3 regions of the Streptomyces sp. B3I8 genome follow, and region 1 is predicted to be linked to each of the others. Evidence: riboswitches for the same ligand, from Rfam matches in the RefSeq annotation. Region 1 holds a riboswitch; each other region holds the start of a gene.
What was found. A riboswitch is a leader RNA that binds a small molecule or an ion and turns the genes downstream of it on or off. The one in region 1 is predicted to bind cobalamin.

Region 1 (7,334 bases):
GGCCGGCGGGCCGCATGCCGGACCGGCCCCTTGGACCGCACGTCGGTGGACGGGCATCGCGGCGGCCGGTGGACCGGACGCCCCGCAGCGGCCCGCGGAGTGAACGCCCGAGCGGCCGGTGGGTCGACGTACGAACAACCGTCACCCACCGTCACCATCCGTCCCCTTTTCGTTGCCATCCCCAACCGTTATGCGGACAAGGGTTCCGTTGCCTGGACACGGTGACCTAGATTTCCTCGCGCATTGCCCGGTTGACCAGCGAGGGGACGGAGCCGCACATGTCAGATGCCCCAGAAGTCGGCAGAGGGGTGGTGACACCCTTGCGGGTGGTCATCGGCCTCTGCCTCGTCGCGCCCTTCGTGGCGATGCTGTGGGTCGGTTCGTACGACAGGACCGACCCGGCGTTCATCGGCCTCCCGTTCTTCTACTGGTACCAGATGCTGTGGGTGCTGATCTCCACCGTGCTGACGGTGACCGCCTACAAGCTGTGGCAGTTCGACCAGCGCGGCCGGGCCTCCCGTGACGCGTCCGCGGCGTCCGCGGCCTCCTCCGGTCCCTCCGGCTCCTCGAAGGGAGGTGCGGCGGAATGAACGACGGTGTGAACGGCGTCGCACTCGGCGTCTTCATCTTCTTCTTCCTCGCGGTCACCGTCATCGGGTTCCTCGCGGCCCGCTGGCGCAAGGCCGAGAACGAGCACAGCCTCGACGAATGGGGCCTGGGCGGGCGGTCGTTCGGCACCTGGGTCACCTGGTTCCTGCTGGGCGGCGACCTCTACACGGCGTACACCTTCGTGGCCGTGCCCGCCGCGATCTACGCGGCCGGCGCCTCCGGGTTCTTCGCCGTGCCGTACACGATCCTGGTGTACCCGCTGGTCTTCACGTTCCTGCCGCGGCTGTGGTCCGTCAGCCACCGGCACGGGTACGTCACCACGTCCGACTTCGTGCGCGGGCGGTTCGGCTCCAAGGGGCTCTCGCTCGCGGTGGCCGTGACCGGCATCCTGGCGACGATGCCGTACATCGCGCTCCAGCTCGTCGGCATCCAGGCGGTGCTCGACGTGATGGGCGTGGGCGGCGGCGAGAACACCAACTGGTTCGTGAAGGACCTGCCGCTGCTGATCGCCTTCGGCGTCCTGGCCGCGTACACGTACTCCTCCGGACTGCGTGCCCCCGCGCTGATCGCGTTCGTCAAGGACGCGCTCATCTACATCGTCATCGCGGTCGCGATCATCTACATCCCGATCAAGCTCGGCGGCTTCGACGACATCTTCGCCTCGGCGAGCGAGAAGTTCGCCAAGGCCGGCGCGGGCGGCGTGATCCCGGCCGCGGGCGGCCAGTGGACGTACGCCACGCTCGCGCTCGGCTCGGCGCTGGCGCTGTTCATGTACCCGCACTCGATCACGGCGACGCTGTCCTCGCGCAGCCGTGAGGTGATCCGGCGCAACACCACGATCCTGCCGCTGTACTCGCTGATGCTGGGTCTGCTGGCGCTGCTGGGCTTCATGGCGATCGCGGACGGGATCACCGTGAAGAACGGCCAGCTGGCCATTCCGCAGCTCTTCGAGAACATGTTCCCGGACTGGTTCGCGGGCGTGGCCTTCGCGGCCATCGGGATCGGCGCGCTCGTCCCCGCGGCGATCATGTCGATCGCGGCGGCGAACCTCTTCACCCGCAACATCTACAGGGACTTCATCAAGCCGGACGCGACGCCGAAGCAGGAGGCCCAGGTCTCCAAGCTCGTCTCGCTGCTGGTGAAGGTGGGCGCGCTCGTCTTCGTCCTGACGATGGACAAGACGGTGGCGATCAACTTCCAGCTCCTCGGCGGCATCTGGATCCTGCAGACGTTCCCGGCGCTGGTGGGCGGCCTGTTCACCCGCTGGTTCCACCGGTGGGCGCTGCTGGCGGGCTGGGCGGTCGGCATGGTGTACGGCACGTTGGCCGCGTACGGGGTGGCCTCGCCGACGCAGGCGCACTTCGGCGGGTCCTCGGACGACATCCCCGGCATCGGGCAGATCGGCTACATCGGTCTCACCGCGTTCGTGCTGAACGCGGTGGTGACGGTGGTGCTGACGTTCGTCCTGCGGGCGGTGAAGGCGCCGGAGGGCGTCGACGAGACGACGGCGGACGACTACACGGTGGACGTCGGCGCCCCCGGCGTCGAGCCGGAGCTGCCGCCGGCGACGGCGGGGACGTCGCACTAGTCCGCCGAACACGTCGCTGAAGGCCGTGGCCGCCCGTAAGGGGCGGCCACGGCCTTCGCACGCGGGCCGCCTGAGGGAGTCGGCTTCGGTCGGCAGCACGCCCGACACAACATCTGGGCCCTCCCCCACCCCTCCGGCACAACATGTATGCTCAGCAGCGCTGCCGACGCAGGGGAATCCGGTGTGAATCCGGAGCTGTCCCGCAACGGTGTGGCCACGCGTTCGCGCGTAGGGGTCGAGTCCGAGGACCTGCCGGCAGCGCGCCCGGCCGTCCGGCCGGGTGCCTGACGTCCGGGCCTCGTGGAGTGGGCCGGGGACGCGACCCGGCGCACCCCGCGCGCCGGCATGTTGCTCCCTGTCCTCGTCATGGCCCGTGCCGAACGAGGGAGAGCACCCATGACCACCGCCCCGGCCCGACCGGCCCCGGCATCCCCCGCGACCGAGGAACCCGGTGGCCTCGACGGCTCGAACAGCCCCGACGGTCCGGACGGTCCCGGCGCCGCCCTCCTGCGGACCCTCACCGCGCTGACCGCCGACCTCCCCGACGCCGACCCCGGCCGGGTCGCCGCCGCGGCCCTGCGCGGCCGCTCCCGGCACGCCGACGAGGACGAGCTGCGCGAACTGGCGACCGAGGCGGCCGCCGGCCTCATCTCCGAGGACCCCGCCCACTCCCGGCTGGCCGCCCGCCTGCTGACGCTCGGCATCCGTACCGAGGCCGCCTCCCAGGGCGTCACGTCGTTCACCTCCTCCGTGGCCGTCGGCCACCGGGAGGGCCTCGTCGCCGACCGGACCGCCGCGTTCGTCCGCCGCCACGCCGCACGGCTGGACGCGCTCGTCGACCCCGACGCCGACGACCGCTTCGGCTACTTCGGCCTGCGCACCCTGTACACCCGCTATCTGCTGCGCCACCCCGTCACCCGCAAGGTGATCGAGACGCCCCAGCACTTCCTGCTGCGGGTGGCCGCGGGGCTCGCCGAGACCGAGGAGGGGGCCCGTCCCCGCGCGGACGGCACGGACCGTGCCGTCGACGAAGTGGCCGCGCTCCACGGCCTGATGAGCCGCCTGGAGTACCTGCCCTCCTCCCCCACCCTGTTCAACTCCGGGACCCGTCACCCCCAGATGTCCTCCTGCTTCCTCCTCGACTCCCCCGAGGACGAGCTGGACTCGATCTACGCCCGCTACCACCAGGTCGCCCGCCTCTCCAAGCACGCGGGCGGCATCGGCATCGCGTACTCGCGCATCCGTTCCCGCGGCGCCCTGATCCGCGGCACCAACGGGCACTCGGGCGGGATCGTGCCGTTCCTGAAGACCCTGGACGCCTCGGTCGCCGCCGTGAACCAGGGCGGCCGGCGCAAGGGCGCGGCCGCGGTCTACCTGGAGACCTGGCACGCGGACATCGAGGAGTTCCTCGAACTGCGCGACAACACCGGCGAGGACGCCCGCCGCACCCACAACCTCAACCTCGCGCACTGGATCCCGGACGAGTTCATGCGCCGGGTCGAGGCCGACGCGGACTGGTCACTGTTCTCCCCCGCCGACGTACCGGAACTGGTCGACCTGTGGGGCGAGGAGTTCGACGCGGCCTACCGCGGGGCGGAGGAGGCCGGGCTCGCCCGCAGGACGCTGCCCGCCCGCGAGCTGTACGGCCGCATGATGCGCACCCTGGCGGCGACCGGCACCGGTTGGATGACCTTCAAGGACACCGCCAACCGGACGGCGAACCAGACCGCGACCCCGGGCCACGTCGTGCACTCCTCCAATCTGTGCACGGAGATCCTCGAGGTCACGGACGACGGGGAGACGGCGGTCTGCAACCTGGGCTCGGTCAATCTCGGCGCCTTCGTCAACCGGGCGGGCGGCGACATGGACTGGGAGCGGCTGGACGCCGCCGTCCGCACCGCCGTCACCTTCCTCGACCGGGTCGTCGACATCAACTTCTACCCGACCGAGCAGGCCGGGCGCTCCAACGCCCGCTGGCGTCCGGTCGGCCTGGGCGTGATGGGCCTGCAGGACGTCTTCTTCCAACTGCGCCTGCCCTTCGACTCGCCCGCGGCGAAGGCCCTGTCCACCCGCGTCGCCGAGCGGATCATGCTCGCCGCGTACGAGACCTCCGCCGACCTCGCCGAGCGCAACGGGCCCGCGCCGGCCTGGGAGGAGACCCGTACGGCCCGGGGCGTGCTGCATCCCGACCACTACGGCGTGGAGTTCACCTGGCCGAAGCGCTGGGCGGCGCTGCGCGCGCGCATGGCCACGACCGGGCTGCGCAACTCCCTGCTCCTCGCGGTCGCGCCGACCGCGACCATCGCCTCGATCGCCGGTGTCTACGAATGCATCGAGCCGCAGGTGTCCAACCTGTTCAAGCGCGAGACGCTGTCCGGCGAGTTCCTCCAGGTCAACTCGTACCTGGTGGACGATCTCAAGCGGCTCGGCGTGTGGGACGCCCGCACCCGTGAGGCGCTGCGCGAGTCCAACGGCTCCGTGCGGGACCTCGCCCGGATCCCCGAGGACGTGCGGCGCCTGTACCGCACCGCCTGGGAGATCCCGCAGCGCGGCCTGATCGACATGGCCGCCGCCCGCACCCCCTACCTCGACCAGGCCCAGTCGCTGAACCTGTTCCTGGAGACGCCGACCATCGGGAAGCTCTCCTCGATGTACGCGTACGCCTGGAAGCAGGGGTTGAAGACCACCTACTACCTGCGTTCGCGTCCGGCGACGCGGATCGCGCGTGCGGCCGCCCGTGCCACCGTCCCCGTGCAGGCCGCCCCCGATCCCGAGGCGATCGCCTGCTCCCTGGAGAACCCCGAGTCCTGCGAGGCCTGCCAGTGACGAACGACCGCACGAAGAACCTGCTCGACCCGGGCTTCGAACTGACCCTGCGTCCCATGCGCTACCCGGACTTCTACGAGCGCTACCGGGACGCGATCAAGAACACCTGGCACGTGGAGGAGGTCGACCTCCACTCGGACGTCGCCGACCTCGCCCGGCTCAGCCCCGAGGAACAGCACCTCATCGGCCGGCTGGTGGCCTTCTTCGCCACCGGTGACTCGATCGTCGCGAACAACCTGGTGCTGACCCTCTACAAGCACATCAACTCCCCCGAGGCCCGGCTCTACCTGTCCCGCCAGCTCTTCGAGGAGGCCGTCCACGTCCAGTTCTATCTGACGCTCCTCGACACCTACCTGCCGGACCCCGACGACCGGGCCGCGGCCTTCGCGGCCGTGGAGAACATCCCCTCCATCCGGGAGAAGGCCGAGTTCTGCTTCCGGTGGATGGACTCGGTGGAGAGACTGGACCGGCTGGAGACGAGGGCCGACCGCCGGCGCTTCCTGCTGAACCTGATCTGCTTCGCCGCGTGCATCGAGGGTCTGTTCTTCTACGGCGCGTTCGCCTACGTCTACTGGTTCCGGGCCCGGGGGCTGCTGCACGGCCTGGCCACCGGCACCAACTGGGTCTTCCGGGACGAGACGATGCACATGTCGTTCGCGTTCGACGTGGTCGACACCGTCCGCAAGGAGGAGCCCGGCCTCTTCGACGAGGAGCTCCGCCTGCAGGTGACCGACATGCTGCGGGAGGCCGTCGAGGCCGAGCTGCAGTTCGCGCGCGACCTGTGCGGTGACGGCCTCCCGGGGATGAACACCGAGTCCATGCGGCAGTACCTGGAGTGCGTCGCCGACCAGCGGCTGGTGCGGCTCGGTTTCGCTCCCGTGTACGGCTCGGAGAACCCGTTCTCCTTCATGGAACTCCAGGGTGTTCAGGAGTTGACCAACTTCTTCGAGCGCCGGGCGTCGGCGTACCAGGTCGCGGTGGAGGGCTCGGTCGGCTTCGACGAGGACTTCTGACCGCTCTCCTCCCCCTCCCGCTGTTCCCGGGCCGCCCTGATCTGCCGGTCCACGCGCCGATCGTGGACGACGCCGATCAGGGCGGGCAGGGTGATCAGGGCGAGGAGGCCGAGGACGGCCAGCATTCCGACGAGTGCCTGTGCGTGTGTCGTGTCCATGTGTCCCACCTTCGCGCCGCGGGCTCCCCGGCGTCAGTGGCAGGACTGCCGCACACCCTCGATTTCCTGCCACCGCCGAGGCACACTGTTCCCATGCTGCGCAATGTCGCCGCCGTCATGCTGGACGGCGTCCACCCCTTCGAACTGGCCGTCGTGTGCGAGGTCTTCGGGATCGACCGGAGCGACGAGGGGCTGCCCGTGTACGACTTCGCGGTGGTCTCCGCCGAGGGCCCGAGGCTCGGCACCCATGTGCCGGGCCTGACCTTCTCCACGCCGTACGGTCTGGAGCGGCTGGCGGAGGCCGACCTGGTCGCCGTACCCGCGGGCGACGGCTTCGAGACCCGCGACTTCCCGCCCGAACTGCTCCGGGCGCTGCGCGAGGCCGCCGGGCGGGGCGCCCGGGTGCTCAGCGTGTGCTCCGGCGTCTTCGTACTGGGTGCCGCCGGGCTGCTCGACGGCCGGCGCTGCGCGGCGCACTGGCGGCACGCGGAGCACCTCGCCCGGCTTCACCCGCGGGCACGGGTCGAGCCGGACGTGCTCTACGTGGACGAGGACCCCGTGATCACCTCCGCCGGCACGGCCGCCGGGATCGACGCCTGTCTGCACCTGGTGCGCAAGGAGCAGGGCCAGGAGGTGGCGAACCGGATCGCCCGGCGGATGGTCGTGCCGCCGCACCGGGACGGCGGCCAGGCGCAGTTCATCGAGCGCCCGCTGCCCCGAAACCGGTGCGACACCGTCGGGGAGGTGCTGATCTGGATGGAGCGGCACCTCGACGAGGAGGTGACGGTCGAGCAGCTCGCCACCCGCGCCCACATGTCGCCGCGCACCTTCGCCCGCCGCTTCCAGCAGGAGACGGGCACCACCCCGTACCGCTGGATCCTGCGCCAGCGGGTGCTGCTGGCCCAGCGGCTGCTGGAGGGCACCGACGAGACGACAGACGCGATCGCGGGCCGCACCGGGTTCGGCAACGCGGCGGCCCTGCGCCACCAGTTCGTGCGCGCGCTGGGCACGACCCCGCAGGCGTACCGGCGCACGTTCCGGGGCCCGGCGGCCCGGATCACGGAGCCGGAGACGGAACCGGGGGCGGCCGCCTGAGAGAGGGCGGGTGCCCGGACCACAGGACACCCGCCCCCTCTTGGC
Region 2 (7,334 bases), 800 kb from region 1:
CCGCGCCGGGCGGGAACGCCACGAACGCCGGGCCGGACAGCTTCTCCGACGTCGTGATCGACGGGCCTCCGTCGAGCAGCCGTACGGTGTGGCCCTCGGCCTCCCCCCGGTACAGGTTCAGCCCGACCAGCCGGGCGATGTAGTCCGTACGCGGATGCCGGGCGACGTCGGTCGGCGGGCCCTCCTGCACCACGTGGCCGTCCTCCACCACCACAAGGCGGTCGGCGAGCACCATCGCGTCCAGCGGGTCGTGCGTGACGAGCACCGCGACCGCCTCGAACTCGGCCAGCCGGCGCCGCAGTTCGGCCCGCACCTCCAGCCGGGTGCGGGCGTCGAGCGCGGCCAGCGGCTCGTCGAGGAGGAGCAGCCGGGGCCGGGTCGCCAGCGCCCGGGCGAGCGCGACCCGCTGAGCCTGGCCGCCGGAGAGCCGGCGCGGCTTGGCGCCCGCGTGCTCCGCCAGCCCCAGCCGAGCCAGCCACTCGGCGGCCTGCGCCCGCGCCTCGGCCTTGGAGGCGCCCCGGCAGCGCGGCCCGAACGCCACGTTGTCGAGCGCGGTCAGGTGCGGGAAGAGGAGGTAGTCCTGGAAGACGACACCGACGGGGCGGGAGTCGGGCGGCGTACGGTCCAGTGCCACCCCGTCCAGCCGCAGCCGGCCACCGCTGCCGCCGCCGGCACCGTCGGCGGACAGCGGGACCAGGCCGGCCAGCGCCCGCAACGCGGTCGTCTTGCCCGCGCCGTTCGGGCCGAGCAGCGCGACCACTTCGCCGGGCGCGGCGCGCAGCGTGACGTCGAGCCGGAAGGAGCCGCGCACGACGACCAGGTGCGCGTCGAGGCCCTCGCGGGCGCCGGTCGCCACGGGCGGCACGGGCTCGTCCACCGTGCTCATGAGGCCGTCAGCCAGCGGTCGCGCAGTCCCGCGAGCACCGCGATCGACACCGCGAGCAGCACAAGGCTCAGCGCGATCGCCGCCGCCGGGTCGTTCTGCAATGCCAGGTACACCGCGAGCGGCATCGTCTGCGTACGGCCGGGGAAGTTGCCGGCGAAGGTGATCGTCGCCCCGAACTCGCCCAGCGCCCGCGCCCACGCCAGCACCGCGCCCGCCAGCACGCCGGGCGCGATCAGCGGCAGCGTGACCCGGCGGAACGCGGTGAAACGGGAGGCCCCCAGGGTGGCGGCCGCCTCCTCGTAGCGCGGGTCGGCCGCCCGCAACGTGCCCTCCACGCTGATCACCAGGAACGGCATCGCCACGAACGCCTCCGCCAGCACCACGCCCGTCGTCGTGAACGGCAGCGTGATCCCGAACCACTCGTCCAGCCACCGCCCGGCCACGCCGTTGCGGCCGAGCGCCAGCAGCAGCGCCACACCGCCCACCACCGGCGGCAGCACCAGCGGCAGCGTCACCAGCGCCCGCAGCAGCCCGCGCCCGGGGAACTCGGTACGGGCCAGCAGCCAGGCCAGCGGCACGCCCAGGACGAGGCTGACGGCGGTCGCGGCCGTCGCGCTCAGCAGCGAGAGCCGCAGCGCCTGCCACACCTGCGCACTGGTGAGCTGGTCCGGCAGGTCGCGCCAGGGGGCCCGGATCAGCAGGGCGAGCAGCGGCAGCAGCAGGAAGCAGACGCCCACCAGGGCGGGCAGCAGCAACGGCAACGGCGCGCCGGTCCGACGGCGACGGCCACCACGCGCCGGGCGCCCCCGCCGGAACCGTCCGGAGGGGGCCGGTCCGCCGTCCGCCTCGGCGGGCGCGGGTGACGGACTCACGGCGAGAGGAATCCGGACGTGGTCATCACTTTCTGTCCCGCCGCCGACTTCACCAGGGCGATGAACGCCTTCGCCCCGGCCGTGTTCCCGGCGTGCTTCAACGAGACGATCGGACAGTCGTTGACGGCCTCGGCCGATTCGGGGAACTCCACGCCCTCCACCTTGTCACCCGCCGCCTTCACATCGGTGCGGTAGACGATCGCCGCGTCGGCCTCCTTCAGCTCCACCTTGGTCAGCGCGCTCTTGACGTCCTGCTCGTACGAGACGGGGGTGAGTTTCAGGCCGCTCGCCTCCAGCGCGGTCTGCGCGGCCGCACCGCACGGCACGGTCTTGGCGCACAGCACGACCTTCAGCCCCGGCCTGGTCAGGTCCTTCAAGGAGGCGATCCTGTCCGGGTTGCCGGGCAGGGCGGCGATCTCCAGACGGTTCCGCACGAAGGTCGACGGCGTACCGGCGGCGTCCCCGGCGTCCGTCACCGTCTTCATCGTCTTCGGGCTGGCCGAGGCGAACACGTCGGCGGGGGCGCCCTCGGTGATCCCGGCGGCGAGACTGTCGCTGCCGCCGAAGTTGAAGGTGACCTTCGTGCCCGGGTACTCCTTCTCGAACTTCTTCCCCAGCGCGGTGAAGCTCTCCTGCAGCGAGGCCGCCGCGAACACGGTCACGGTCCCGGAGGGCTTCGCCGGGCCGCCGCCGGAGGCGCTCGCGTCGTCGGAGCCGCCGGAGTCGGACGAACATGCGCCGGCCGTCACCAACACGGCGGCGACACCGACCCCGGCGAGCATCCGTCGACGGGCACGGCGGGACGTACGGATCATCACTGAAGGTCTCCCATTGCCTGGGCGTCACACCTCATGGCCACTCTGATCATAACGCCGCACCTGCCAGCCATGAATCCCCATGTAGCCAGCAGGAGCGAACACAGTCAGTGGAGCAAGGTGGCATGTGCGCCCGCGTGGGAGCAGAGGATCAGCGCCGGGCCGTGGTTCCACCGCGTGGACGCGAGCGAGCGCGCCCCCGACGTCCGTACAAGATCCCGAACCCGGCGCCGGCACTCCTCGCCGGGGCGCACGCCCGGCCAGGCCGGCCGTGCCCCCCGGTGAGAGGTGAGCCCTCAGTTGCCGTCGGCGGTCCGCGGTGACCAGCGCTGTTCGACCCGGGCCAGGCGCCAGTAGGTGAGGGCCAGTGCCCACACCACCACGAACAGCCCGGCGATGACGTATCCGACGTTGTCGAGGTCCAGACCGGCGATCCAGCCGGTCACGGAGTCCGTCAGGTCGAGCTTCTCGTGCAGGACGCCGACCAGTTCGATCGTGCCGATCAGGAAGGCGACGGCGATCGACAGCCCGGTGATCGTGAGGTTGTAGAACACCTTGCGCACGGGGTTGGCGAACGCCCACTGGTAGGCGAAGTTCATGAACGTGCCGTCCAGCGTGTCGAACAGGCTCATCCCGGCGGCGAACAGCAGCGGCAGGCACAGGACCGCGTACCAGGGCAGTCCGGCCGCCGCGCCGCTGCCCGCCATCACCATCAGCGTCACCTCGGTCGCGGTGTCGAAGCCGAGCCCGAAGAGGAAACCGAGCGGGAACATCTGCCCGGGGCGGCTGACGGAGCGGGTGAGGCGGCCCAGGATCCGGTTCATGAAGCCGCGCGAGTCCAGGTGCGCCTCCAGCTCCGCCTCGTCGTACGTTCCCGCCCGCATCGCCCGGAACACCCGCAGGATGCCGAGCAGCGCGACCAGGTTCAGCGCGGCGATCAGATACAGGAAGCCGCCCGAGACGGTGGTGCCGACGACGCCGAGCGTCTGGTGCGTGCGCGAGCCCTCGTTGAGCAGCGTGCCCGCGAGCGCCGTGCCGCCGGCCACCAGCGCGGCCATGACCACCACCACGCTGGAGTGCCCCAGCGCGAACCAGAACCCGACCGACACCGGGCGCTTGCCGTCGGCCATGAGCTTGCGGGTGGTGTTGTCGATGGCCGCGATGTGGTCGGCGTCGAAGGCGTGCCGCATGCCCAGCGTGTAGGCGGTGATGCCGAGTCCGATGCCGAAGGCCTTGGAGCCGACCTCGTAGTGCTCGGGCACCACCAGCAGGAACAGCACCCCGAACGCCACCACGTGCAGGGCCAGGATCACCGCCAGCAGCCCGGCGGTACGGACGGTGTCCTCGCGCCGCCAGCGGAAGGAACCGGTGGGGGCGGCGGTGGCCCCGGGGGTCGCGGGGGTCGTGGAGGAATGCGCGGAAGGGCGCGCGGGCAGGGTCATTCGGTCACGCTCCAGCACCTCGTGGATCACTTCGTGAGATGCCGTGGCCGGTCTCCTGGCTGACGGGTCGACGCGCCCGCCCCAACCTTCCCAGCCACGCGTACGCACGGCCAGTGGCGCCGCCCGGGGGCGGCAGGGACGGGAACTCCCCGATCACAGTGGCGAGGGCCGCTCCGGACTCGACCCCCGAGGGGGCCTGCACCGGTCTTCCCGAACACCACGGCCCGGCCACCATAGGGCCCGTCCGTCATCACCTGCAAGACTGCATATCTGCGCAGGTGTTGCGGGTGCGGTGGCGGGTGCGGCGAATCACCTGCCAGGTCCGTCCCCGGCCTTCCTCGGCCGGAAAGCGCGGAACCGGCGGACCGAAAGCGCGGAACCGGCCGCGGTCCGCCGTCCGCCTGGAACAATGCCCGCATGCATCTCGTCCCCGCCGACCGTGCGGACCGGCGCACCATCGACGGCCACCGGGTGTGCGACGCCATCGCCGCCATCGGTGAGCCGGAGGCCGTACGCGCCTGGGCCGACCGCTTCTCCCTGCTCGCCGACCCCGGTCGGCTCTCCCTCCTGCTGGCGCTGGACCGGACGGGCCCGCTCGCCGTCTCCGACCTCGCCATCGCCACCGGCATGAACGACCCGGCGGTCTCGCAGGCGCTGCGGCTGCTGCGGACGGCGGAGGTGGTGGCGGGGGAGCGGCAGGGGCGGATCGTGCGCTACCGGGTGATCGACCCGGTCATGCTGGAGCTGTTGAAACTGGTCAGAACCACCTGAAATACCCCGCCGTGGCGGGCGGGTGCCTGCACCAGAGGCGTCGCGGACCGTGTCGCGTTCGGCCGATCGGGTGACGATACGTAAGAATATGCCCCGTGCAGACGACCAGTGCGAGCCGACGGGGAGGGCCGGTGAACAGCCACGATGTCACCGACGAACAATGGGAGGGGCTCGCCCAGGTCGTGCCGCTGCGTGGCCGGGACTCCTGGCCGTCGGCGGTGGACCACCGCTCCTACGACCACCGGGCCTACGCCGAGGCCGAGACGGAGGCCAGGCGCAGGTTCGTCGTCCTACGGGTCAACGTGTTCGCGGACGCCCGCGACGTCGCCGAGACACTGATGGCCGGGGTCCCGGTCCTCCTCGACCTCACCAACGCGGAGACGGAGGTCGCCAAGCGCGTCCTCGACTTCAGCACGGGCGTCGTCTTCGGCCTGACCAGCGGCATGCACCGCGTGGACAAGAACGTCTTTCTGCTGACCCCGCCCGACACGGAGGTCACTCCGTCCCATACGGGGGCCGCGCGGCCGAGTTGAGCGTGCGGGGCCGTCCCCGCCTCCGCGCCCCGGCATCCCATCGGCACGGCAGCACGGCAGTCCGGCAGTCCGGCAACCGATCCCGTTCCGTACCCCGTTCGTGCGAAGCCCTTCGCAGCGGAACGGTTCGCCAGCCGCGCCGCCGTCTACGGTCCCCGCATGCACGCGCCCCCACCGCCCGCAGGCACCCGGGCCGACCCCGTCCCCGCGCGGACCCCCGCCACCCTCCGCCCCCACCTCACCGAACTCAACCTCTCCGCCTACGCCGGGCACCGCCGCGTCAGCCTCCCCCTGCACCGCTTCACCCTCCTCGCCGGGCCCAGCGGCAGTGGCAAGTCCCGCGCCCTGGAGGCCTACGCCGCGCTCGCCCGGCTCGCCGCCGGGGCCGACCTCGCCGAGGCGTTCCCGGCTCCGGGAACGTGCGTGCCCCGTTCCGCCCGCCCCGACCCCCAGCGCCGCCGCGGCTTTCGCATCGGCTGCACCGCCGACGGCCCGGTCGGCCCCGTACGTCTCGACGTGGCCGTCCAGGTCGAACCCGAACTACGCCTCGTCGGCGAACGGTTGACAGCCGGTGGAGTGCCGCTCCTGCAGTCCGCGCTGCGCGACCCCGGCCGTCCCGTGGTGCAGGCCGCCTGGCACACCGCCGGCGCCGCCCCGGTGACCAGGGGCCCGCTGCCCGACGACCGGCTCGGCACCGCTCTGCTCCCCTTGCGCGTCGCCGGGGGCACGGACGGGCAGCGCAGGGTACTGGCGGCGGCCGAGCAGATGGTGGTCGCCCTGCGCTCGGTGTTCCCCTGCGATCCGCGCCCCGAGCGGATGCGCGGCCCGGTGGAACCCGGTGCCGGCCGGCTGCTGCCCGGCTGCGACAACCTCGCCGACGTGCTGTCCCGGACCCGCGAGGAGTGCGGGCAGCGGCACGCGCTGCTGGTCGCCGCCGTCCGCGCCGGCATCGCGGGCACGGTGACCGGCCTACGGGCGGAGAGGGACGACGACGGCCGGCTACGGGCCCGCGTGGACCGCGGCGACGGCTCCCCGGCCACACCGCTGGAACTGCTCGGCGACGGCGAACTGCGTTACTTGGCCATGGCGTTGGTGCTGCTCACCGGGCCCGGAGTCCTGGAGGTGGACCCCGTCGGGGAGGTGCCGGCGGCGCTGCAGAGCCTCACCGTGCTGGCGGACGATCTCGACCGCTCCCTGGACCCGCACCAGACGAGGGAACTGGCACGGCTGGCGGCGCGCATGTGCGAGCGCGGTCACATCCGGCTGATCGGGGCGGTCTCCGACGCCTCCCGTGTGGCCGGGGCGGAGGGCGTGACGGTGGTACACCTGGGCGCGTGAACGAACACGCCCAGGAAGCACCCACACATGACGCACCCACACATGACGCGCGCACGAGTGACGCGCAACTCCACGACGCGCAACCCCACGACCGACACCCGCTGAATCTGGCCCATTTGCAACGGCGCCTCGTGGACTTCGCGGCGGCGCGCGGCTGGTGGCCGCACCACACCCCGAAGAACCTGGCGGCCGCGCTGAGCGTGGAGGCGTCCGAGCTGCTGGAGATCTTCCAGTGGCTGACACCGGAGCAGTCGGAGCGGGTGATGGCGGACCCGGAGTCGGCGCACCGGGTGCGGGACGAGGTCGCTGACGTGCTCGCGTACCTGCTGCAACTGTGTGAGCGACTGGACGTGGACCTTCTCACGGCGCTGGACGAGAAGATCGACCGCAACGAAAGCCGCTTTCCGCTGCCCGCGCCCGCGCACGAACCGGCGCCCGCGCCGGAGCCCGCGCCGAAGGGCTGACCCGCCTCCAGTTATCACTCTCCGTAGCAAGTAAGTTGTCCGTGAGGGGCTTGCTGTCCACAGATTTCGGACTACCTCTGGCTTTTCGACTGGATGACCTTCACTCTGGGTAGTGAACAAGGGAGTTCGGGTGGGCGTGCGACGAGTGCGCCGGAGGGAGCGGGGGCAGCGCATGGACGCGGTGCGGCTCATCATGCAGAGCAGGCGTGCCCT
Region 3 (7,334 bases), 3.3 Mb from region 1:
CCGACTACCGCAACCCCGCCTTCGAGGAGCAGTACGCCGGGGCGCGCGCCGCCGGCATCCTGCGGGGCGCGTACCACTTCGCGGTGCCCGACAGGTCCTCCGGTGCCGCGCAGGCGGCGTACTTCGTGCGCAACGGCGGTGCCTGGCGCGCGGACGGGCGGACCCTGCCGCCCGCGCTGGACATGGAGTACAACCCGTACGGCACGCAGAGGTGCTACGGGCTGGGCAGGACCGCCATGGTGCGCTGGATCAGGTCGTTCAGCGACGAGGTACTGGGGCTGACCGGGCGCCGCCCCGTGCTGTACACCACGGCCGACTGGTGGCGGCTGTGCACCGGTGACAGCACCGTCTTCGCCGGTGACCACGCGCTGTGGATCGCCCGGCACGACGCCTCCGACACGGGCGCCCTGCCCGGCGGCTGGACGACCTGGACGTTCTGGCAGTACGCCACCAAGGGCACCCTGCCCGGCGACCAGAACGTCTTCCACGGTTCCCTCGCCGGACTGAAGCGGTTCGCGCGCGGCTGAGGTGCCCTCGGGGAGCGGCGGCACCCGGGCACCGTCGGGACCGGTACCCGGACGCCGCCGGGTAAGCGGAACCCCGGCACCTCGTTGGGGTCACCACACCGCCTGCCCCAGTTCACCTGCCGTTCACCCAGGTTGCCTACGGTCCAAGGGCCACTGACGTCCAACAGAAGCCTGGGTAAATGGAACACATCACGCTCCTCCTGGGTATCGTGATTGTCACCGCACTCGCGTTCGACTTCACGAACGGTTTCCACGACACGGCCAACGCGATGGCCACCACCATCTCGACCGGCGCTCTGAGGCCCAAGACGGCGGTGGCCATGTCCGCCGTGCTGAACCTCGTCGGCGCGTTCCTCTCCGTGGAGGTCGCCAAGACGATCTCCGGCGGCATCATCGACGAAGAGGGCCTTCGAACCGAAGTGATCTTCGCCGCTCTCGTCGGCGCGATCCTGTGGAATCTGCTGACCTGGCTGCTGGGTCTCCCCTCCAGCTCCTCCCACGCACTGTTCGGCGGTCTGATCGGCGCGGCGGTCATGTCGGCCGGCTGGTCGTCGGTGAACGGCTCGACCGTCGTCACCAAGATCCTCCTTCCCGCGGTCGCCGCGCCGGTCGTGGCCGGTCTCGCCGCGATGCTGGCGACCCGGCTGACGTACGCCATCGGCAATCGGGCCGACGAGAAGGCCACCGCGAAGGGGTACCGGGCCGGGCAGATCGCCTCGGCCGGCCTGGTCTCCCTCGCGCACGGCACCAACGACGCGCAGAAGACCATGGGCATCATCACCCTCGCCCTGGTCACCGGCGGCGTCCTCTCCCCCGGTTCCAACCCGCCGATGTGGGTGATCTTCTCGGCGGGCACGGCCATAGCGCTCGGCACCTACCTGGGCGGCTGGCGGATCATCCGGACCCTCGGCAAGGGGCTGACCGACCTGGCGCCGCCGCAGGGATTCGCCGCGCAGACCAGTGCGGCGACGGCGATCCTCGCCTCCTCCCACATCGGCTTCTCGCTCTCCACCACCCAGGTCTGCTCCGGCGCGGTGATGGGCTCCGGACTCGGCCGCCGGGGCGCGGTGGTCCGCTGGTCCACCGCGACCCGCATGGTCGTCGCCTGGTGCCTGACGCTGCCCGCGGCGGGACTGGTCGGCGCCGGGGCGGAACTGCTCACCAAGCAGGGCACGTGGGGCACGGTCGTGACCGGCGCGCTGCTGCTCGCGGGGGCGGGGACGATCTGGGTGCTGTCCCGCCGCAAGCCGGTGACCGTGGACAACGTCAATGACCTGGACTCCGTCGCAGACGTCGACGTCGAGTCGCCGGGCGTCGTGACCGCGGCCATCGCCGCGGTGGCGCCGCCGCCGGCGGGCCCGATCATCGCCGCGGACGGCGCCGGGGCGACCGTCGTCGGCACGGCTGTCGCCGCCGCACCTGCCGTCGCCACGGCCGCCGGCGGCACGGTGGCCACGGGGTTGCAGACCACCATTCCCGCTCCGGACACCGGGTCCGCGGCGGAACCGACTCGTCCCGCCGCGGTGTGAGGAACGGACATCATGAAGATCGACTGGGTAGCGCTCGGATCAGTGTTCGGGGTCTCTCTCGTGGTGACGGTGGGACTGGTGGGTCTGTTCACGCTCGGCATCGTGGGACTCACCAAGAAGGAGTCCGCGCGGGGCGGGAGCGCAGTGCTCGCCACCACGGGGGCGTACGCGTGCTTCGCCGCGTGTGCGGCCGCGGTCGCGTACGGCATCCAACTGATCGTGGCCTGACGGACCGTGAACCCACGTGACCACGTGACCATGTGACCCCGCGAGCGTGATGGCGCGACGACGTGAGGGGGGTGGGGGCGGTTTTCGTCCCCACCCCCCTTCGCATGCCCCCGGGACGGGCGCCGGCGTACGTGTGGGACTCCGCACAGCAGGTCAGGGCCAGGTTGACTGGTGTCGGGGGGCGTGGTGAACTGCCGAAGCCAATACGGCGGCAGGAGAGGAAGCCGGTGCGAATCCGGCGCGGTCCCGCCACTGTCACCGGGGTAGACATCCCCGGGAGCCAGGAACTCTCACCGCCGGTCTCGTCGAACCAGGGCGTGGACACCCTGAGTGAGGACACTTCGCCATGCGCGGCTGCCGACCGAGGTTCATCAGCGACACCCTGACCGATCCCACGGCCGGTTGACCCCGTGGGTGCCGAACGCCTCTACGCGTACGGCGCCACTGCCGGCCTCCTCGGCGACCTGCTCCTCGGCGATCCGCGCCGCGGGCATCCCGTCGCCGTGTTCGGGCGGGCCGCGGCAGCCGTGGAGCGTGCGCTGTGGCGTGATCACCGAGGCCGGGGCGCGCTGCACACCCTGGTGTGCGCCGGTGGCGCCACCGCGCTCGGAGCCCTCGCCGCGCGCGCCGTACGCCGCTCCCCCGTCGCCTCCGTCGCCCTGACCGCGACCGCCACCTGGGCCGTCGTCGGCGGCACTTCGCTCGTGCGGGAGGCGCGGGCGGTGGGGCGGGCGCTGGAGGCCGGTGACGTGGACGCCGCCCGGGCGCGGCTGCCGCACCTGTGCGGGCGCGACCCGCAGGCGCTGGACGCCGACGGAATCGCGCGGGCCGTCGTCGAGTCCGTCGCCGAGAACACCTCCGACGCCGTCGTGGGCGCCCTCGTATGGGGTGCCGTCGCCGGTGTGCCGGGACTGCTCGGCTTCCGGGCCGTCAACACGCTGGACGCCATGGTCGGTCACCGTTCCCCCCGTCATCTGCGGTACGGGTGGGCCTCCGCGCGGCTGGACGACCTGGCCGGTGCACCGGGGGCGCGGCTCACCGCCGTCCTCGCGGCCGTCGCCGGTCCGGACCCCCGGGGTGCGGTACGGGCCTGGCGGGCGGACGCGGGCCGGCATCCGAGCCCCAACGCCGGTCCCGTCGAGGCCTCCTTCGCGGGGGCGCTCGGGGTGCGGCTGGGCGGCACGTTGTCGTACGGAGGGCGCGTGGAGCACCGTCCGCTGCTCAATGGCGCCGGGCGCGCCGTGCGGGTGGCGGACATCGAGCGTGCGGCGCGGCTCTCGCGGCGCGTGAACTGGCTCGCGCTGGGCGTGTGCGCGGGCGTGCGGCTCGCGTTCGGGAGCCGCAGCCGCCGGGCGAACGCAAGCGCGAACACAGGCGCGCACACGAGGGCGACGGCGAAGGGGCGTACATCATGAGCGGCGGTACCGACCGTCGGACCGGTGGCGGGCTGCTCGTCGCCGGGACCACCTCCGACGCCGGGAAGAGCGTCGTCACCGCCGGGATCTGCCGGTGGCTGGCGCGGCGCGGCGTCAAGGTCGCGCCGTTCAAGGCGCAGAACATGTCCCTCAACTCGTTCGTCACGCGTGAGGGCGCCGAGATCGGGCGGGCGCAGGCCATGCAGGCCCAGGCCTGCCGGATCGAGCCGACCGCGCTGATGAACCCCGTGCTGCTCAAGCCGGGCGGCGAGCGGAGCAGCCAGGTGGTGCTGCTCGGCCGGCCGGTCGGCGAGATGAGCGCCCGCGGCTACCACGGCGGGCGGCAGCGGGAGTTGCTCGGCACCGTGCTCGACTCCCTGGCCGAGCTGCGCGCCACGTACGACGCGGTGATCTGCGAGGGCGCGGGCAGCCCGGCCGAGATCAATCTGCGCCGGACCGACATCGTCAACATGGGGATCGCGCGGAACGCGAGGCTCCCCGTGGTCGTCGTCGGCGACATCGACCGGGGCGGGGTCTTCGCCTCCTTCTTCGGCACCGTCGCCCTGCTCTCCCGCGCGGACCAGGAGCTGGTCGCCGGGTTCCTCGTCAACAAGTTCCGGGGCGACGTCTCGCTGCTCGAACCCGGCCTCGACATGCTGCACGGACTCACCGGCCGGTCCACGTACGGCGTGCTCCCGTTCCGGCACGGCCTCGGCATCGACGAGGAGGACGGAATGGGGGTCCCCCCTGCTCGAACGAAGTTGAGAGCTTGGGGGAGGGTCTCGTCGCGCGGGACCGTCCGGGAGTCGAACACCGCGCCGCCGGTCGGCGAGGACGTGCTGCGGGTCGCCGTGTGCGCGCTCCCGCTGATGTCCAACTTCACGGACGTCGACGCGCTCGCCGCCGAACCCGGTGTCGTCGTGCGGTTCGTGGACCGGCCGGAGGAGCTGGCCGACGCCGACCTCGTCGTCGTGCCCGGCACGCGCGGCACCGTCCGGGCTCTGGAGTGGCTGCGGGCGCGGGGGCTCGCCGACGCGCTGTGCCGCCGGGCCGCCGAGGGGCGGCCGGTCCTCGGGATCTGCGGCGGCTACCAGATCCTCGGCGAGTACATCGAGGACGAGGTCGAGTCGCGCGCCGGACGGGTGGACGGCCTCGGACTGCTGCCCGTACGGGTCCGGTTCGCCCGCGAGAAGACCCTCGCCCGGCCCGTCGGCGAGGCCCTCGGTGAGCCCGTCGAGGGGTACGAGATCCACCACGGGGTCGCCGAGGTCACCGGCGGGGAGACGTTCATCCGCACCGCCGGGGGCCTCGACCCGGACGGCTGCCGGGTCGGGGCGGTCCGGGGCACGCACTGGCACGGCTCGCTGGAGTCGGACGGTTTCCGGCGCGCCTTCCTGCGCGAGGTGGCCGCCGCCGCGGGCCGCCGCTTCGTCCCCGCCCCCGACACGTCGTTCGCCGCGCTGCGCGAGGAGCAGCTCGACCGGCTCGGCGACCTGATCGAACAGCACGCGGACACGGACGCGCTGTGGCGGCTCATCGAGTCCGGCGCGCCGCAAGGACTGCCCTTCATCCCACCGGGAGCGCCCGCATGAGCACAGTGTTGTTGTTGTCGACCGCCGACACGGACCTGCTGGCGGCCCGGGCCGCCACCGGTGCCGGCTACCGGATCGGCAACCCCACCCGCGTGGACGTCGCCGAGGAGCTGCCCGCGCTGCTCGACGGCGCCGACCTCGCCGTCGTACGGCTGCTGGGCGGCAAGCGGGCGTGGGAGGACGGGCTGGCCGCGCTGAAGGCGTCCGGCGTGCCGACCGTGCTGCTCGGCGGGGAGAGCGTGCCGGACGCCGAGCTGATGGCCGAGTCGTCGGTGCCGGCGGGCGTGGTGGCCGAGGCCCTGCGCTATCTGGTCGAGGGCGGCCCCGACAACCTCACCCAGCTCGCCCGGTTCCTGTCGGACACCGTGCTGCTGACCGGCGAGGGCTTCGAGGAGCCGCGGAAGATGCCCGAGTACGGCGTGCACGGCGCCCGCGCCCGCGTACCGGGCCGGCCGACCGTCGGCGTGCTCTTCTACCGCGCCCACGAACTCAGCGGCAACACCGGCTTCGTGGACACCCTGTGCGACGCGATCGAGGCGCGCGGCGCCAACGCGCTGCCGGTGTACTGCGGTTCGCTGCGCGGCGCGGACCCCGGCCTGTACGAGCTGCTGGCGGGGGCCGACGCGCTCGTCGCCACCGTGCTGGCCGCCGGCGGCACCCACGCCTCGCAGGCGTCGGCGGGCGGCGAGGAGGAGGCGTGGGACGTCGGGGCGCTGGCCGAGCTGAACGTGCCCGTGCTGCAGGGGCTGTGCCTGACCTCCTCGCGCGCCCAGTGGGAGGCGTCCGACGCCGCGCTGTCCCCGATGGACGCGGCGATGCAGGTCGCCATCCCCGAGTTCGACGGCCGGCTGGTCACCGTCCCCTTCTCCTTCAAGGAACAGCTCGACGACGACGGGGCCGGGGTCCCGGTGTACGTCGCCGACCCCGAGCGGGCCGCGCGGGTCGCCGGGATCGCCGTGCGGCACGCGGCGCTCGGGCACAAGCCGAACGCCGAGAAGAGGATCGCGCTCGTCTTCACCGCCTACCCCACCAAGCACTCCCGGGTCGGCAACGCCGTCGGCCTGGACACGCCCGCCTCGGCGGTACGGGTGCTGGACGCGCTGCGCGAGGCGGGGTACGGGGTGCACGGATACCCGTCCGGCGGCGACGAGTTGATCCACCGGCTCATCGAGGCAGGCGGCCACGACGTGGAGTGGCTGACCGAGGACCAGCTCGCCGCCGCCCCCGCACGGGTGCCGCTCGCCGACTACCGGGAGTGGTTCGACACGCTCGACCCCGAGCTGCGCGGCGGCATGCTCCAGGCGTGGGGCGAGCCGCCGGGCTCCCTGTACGTGGACGGCGACGACATCGTGCTCGCGTCGCTGCGGTTCGGGAACGTCGTGGTCATGATCCAGCCGCCGCGCGGCTTCGGCGAGAACCCCATCGCGATCTACCACGACCCCGACATGCCGCCGTCCCACCACTACCTCGCCGCCTACCGATGGCTGGAGAACAGTTTCGGCGCCGACGCGATCGTCCACATGGGCAAGCACGGCACGATGGAGTGGCTGCCCGGCAAGGGGCTCGGGCTGAGCGCCGGCTGCGCGCCGGACGCCGTGCTCGGCGACCTGCCGCTGATCTACCCGTTCATCGTCAACGACCCCGGCGAGGGCACCCAGGCCAAACGGCGCGGGCACGCGACGGTGGTCGACCACCTGGTGCCGCCGATGGCGCGGGCCGACACCTACGGCGACCTGGCGAAACTGGAACAACTCCTCGACGAGTACGCGCTGGTGAGCGATCTCGACCCGACGAAGGCCCCGGCCGTGCGGGCGCAGATCTGGACGCTGGTCAAGGCCGCCGAGCTCCACCACGACCTGCACGTGGACGACCAGCCCGACGACGCCGAGTTCGACTCGTTCGTCATGCACATCGACGGCTATCTGTGCGAGATCAAGGATGTGCAGATCCGCGACGGCCTGCACATCCTGGGCGGCGGCCCGGTCGGTGAGCCGCGCGTCAACCTGGTGCTCGCGGTACTGCGCGCCTCGCAGGTGTGGGGCG

Region 2: another riboswitch for cobalamin. It lies ahead of QFZ64_RS26565 (HoxN/HupN/NixA family nickel/cobalt transporter); the one in region 1 lies ahead of QFZ64_RS23170 (ribonucleoside-diphosphate reductase subunit alpha).
Region 3: another riboswitch for cobalamin. It lies ahead of QFZ64_RS08665 (cobalamin biosynthesis protein); the one in region 1 lies ahead of QFZ64_RS23170 (ribonucleoside-diphosphate reductase subunit alpha).

What each region holds. Positions count from the first base shown of each region.
Region 1 is NZ_JAUSYN010000002.1:4,702,737-4,710,070, reverse strand. It holds gene QFZ64_RS23180 (DUF3311 domain-containing protein) at 279-590, shown strand; gene mctP (monocarboxylate uptake permease MctP) at 587-2,197, shown strand; cobalamin riboswitch at 2,333-2,469, shown strand; gene QFZ64_RS23170 (ribonucleoside-diphosphate reductase subunit alpha) at 2,594-5,023, shown strand; gene QFZ64_RS23165 (ribonucleotide-diphosphate reductase subunit beta) at 5,080-6,036, shown strand; gene QFZ64_RS23160 (hypothetical protein) at 5,949-6,194, opposite strand; gene QFZ64_RS23155 (GlxA family transcriptional regulator) at 6,288-7,289, shown strand.
Region 2 is NZ_JAUSYN010000002.1:5,505,593-5,512,926, forward strand. It holds gene QFZ64_RS26550 (ABC transporter ATP-binding protein) at 1-886, opposite strand, end outside; gene modB (molybdate ABC transporter permease subunit) at 883-1,758, opposite strand; gene modA (molybdate ABC transporter substrate-binding protein) at 1,755-2,573, opposite strand; gene QFZ64_RS26565 (HoxN/HupN/NixA family nickel/cobalt transporter) at 2,870-4,015, opposite strand; cobalamin riboswitch at 4,043-4,252, opposite strand; gene QFZ64_RS26570 (metalloregulator ArsR/SmtB family transcription factor) at 4,433-4,786, shown strand; gene QFZ64_RS26575 (cell division protein SepF) at 4,918-5,319, shown strand; gene QFZ64_RS26580 (ATP-binding protein) at 5,479-6,657, shown strand; gene QFZ64_RS26585 (nucleotide pyrophosphohydrolase) at 6,759-7,121, shown strand; gene QFZ64_RS26590 (DUF6099 family protein) at 7,294-7,334, shown strand, end outside.
Region 3 is NZ_JAUSYN010000002.1:1,427,802-1,435,135, forward strand. It holds gene QFZ64_RS08650 (lysozyme) at 1-527, shown strand, start outside; gene QFZ64_RS08655 (inorganic phosphate transporter) at 707-2,056, shown strand; gene QFZ64_RS08660 (hypothetical protein) at 2,069-2,284, shown strand; cobalamin riboswitch at 2,454-2,595, shown strand; gene QFZ64_RS08665 (cobalamin biosynthesis protein) at 2,695-3,699, shown strand; gene QFZ64_RS08670 (cobyric acid synthase) at 3,696-5,291, shown strand; gene cobN (cobaltochelatase subunit CobN) at 5,288-7,334, shown strand, end outside.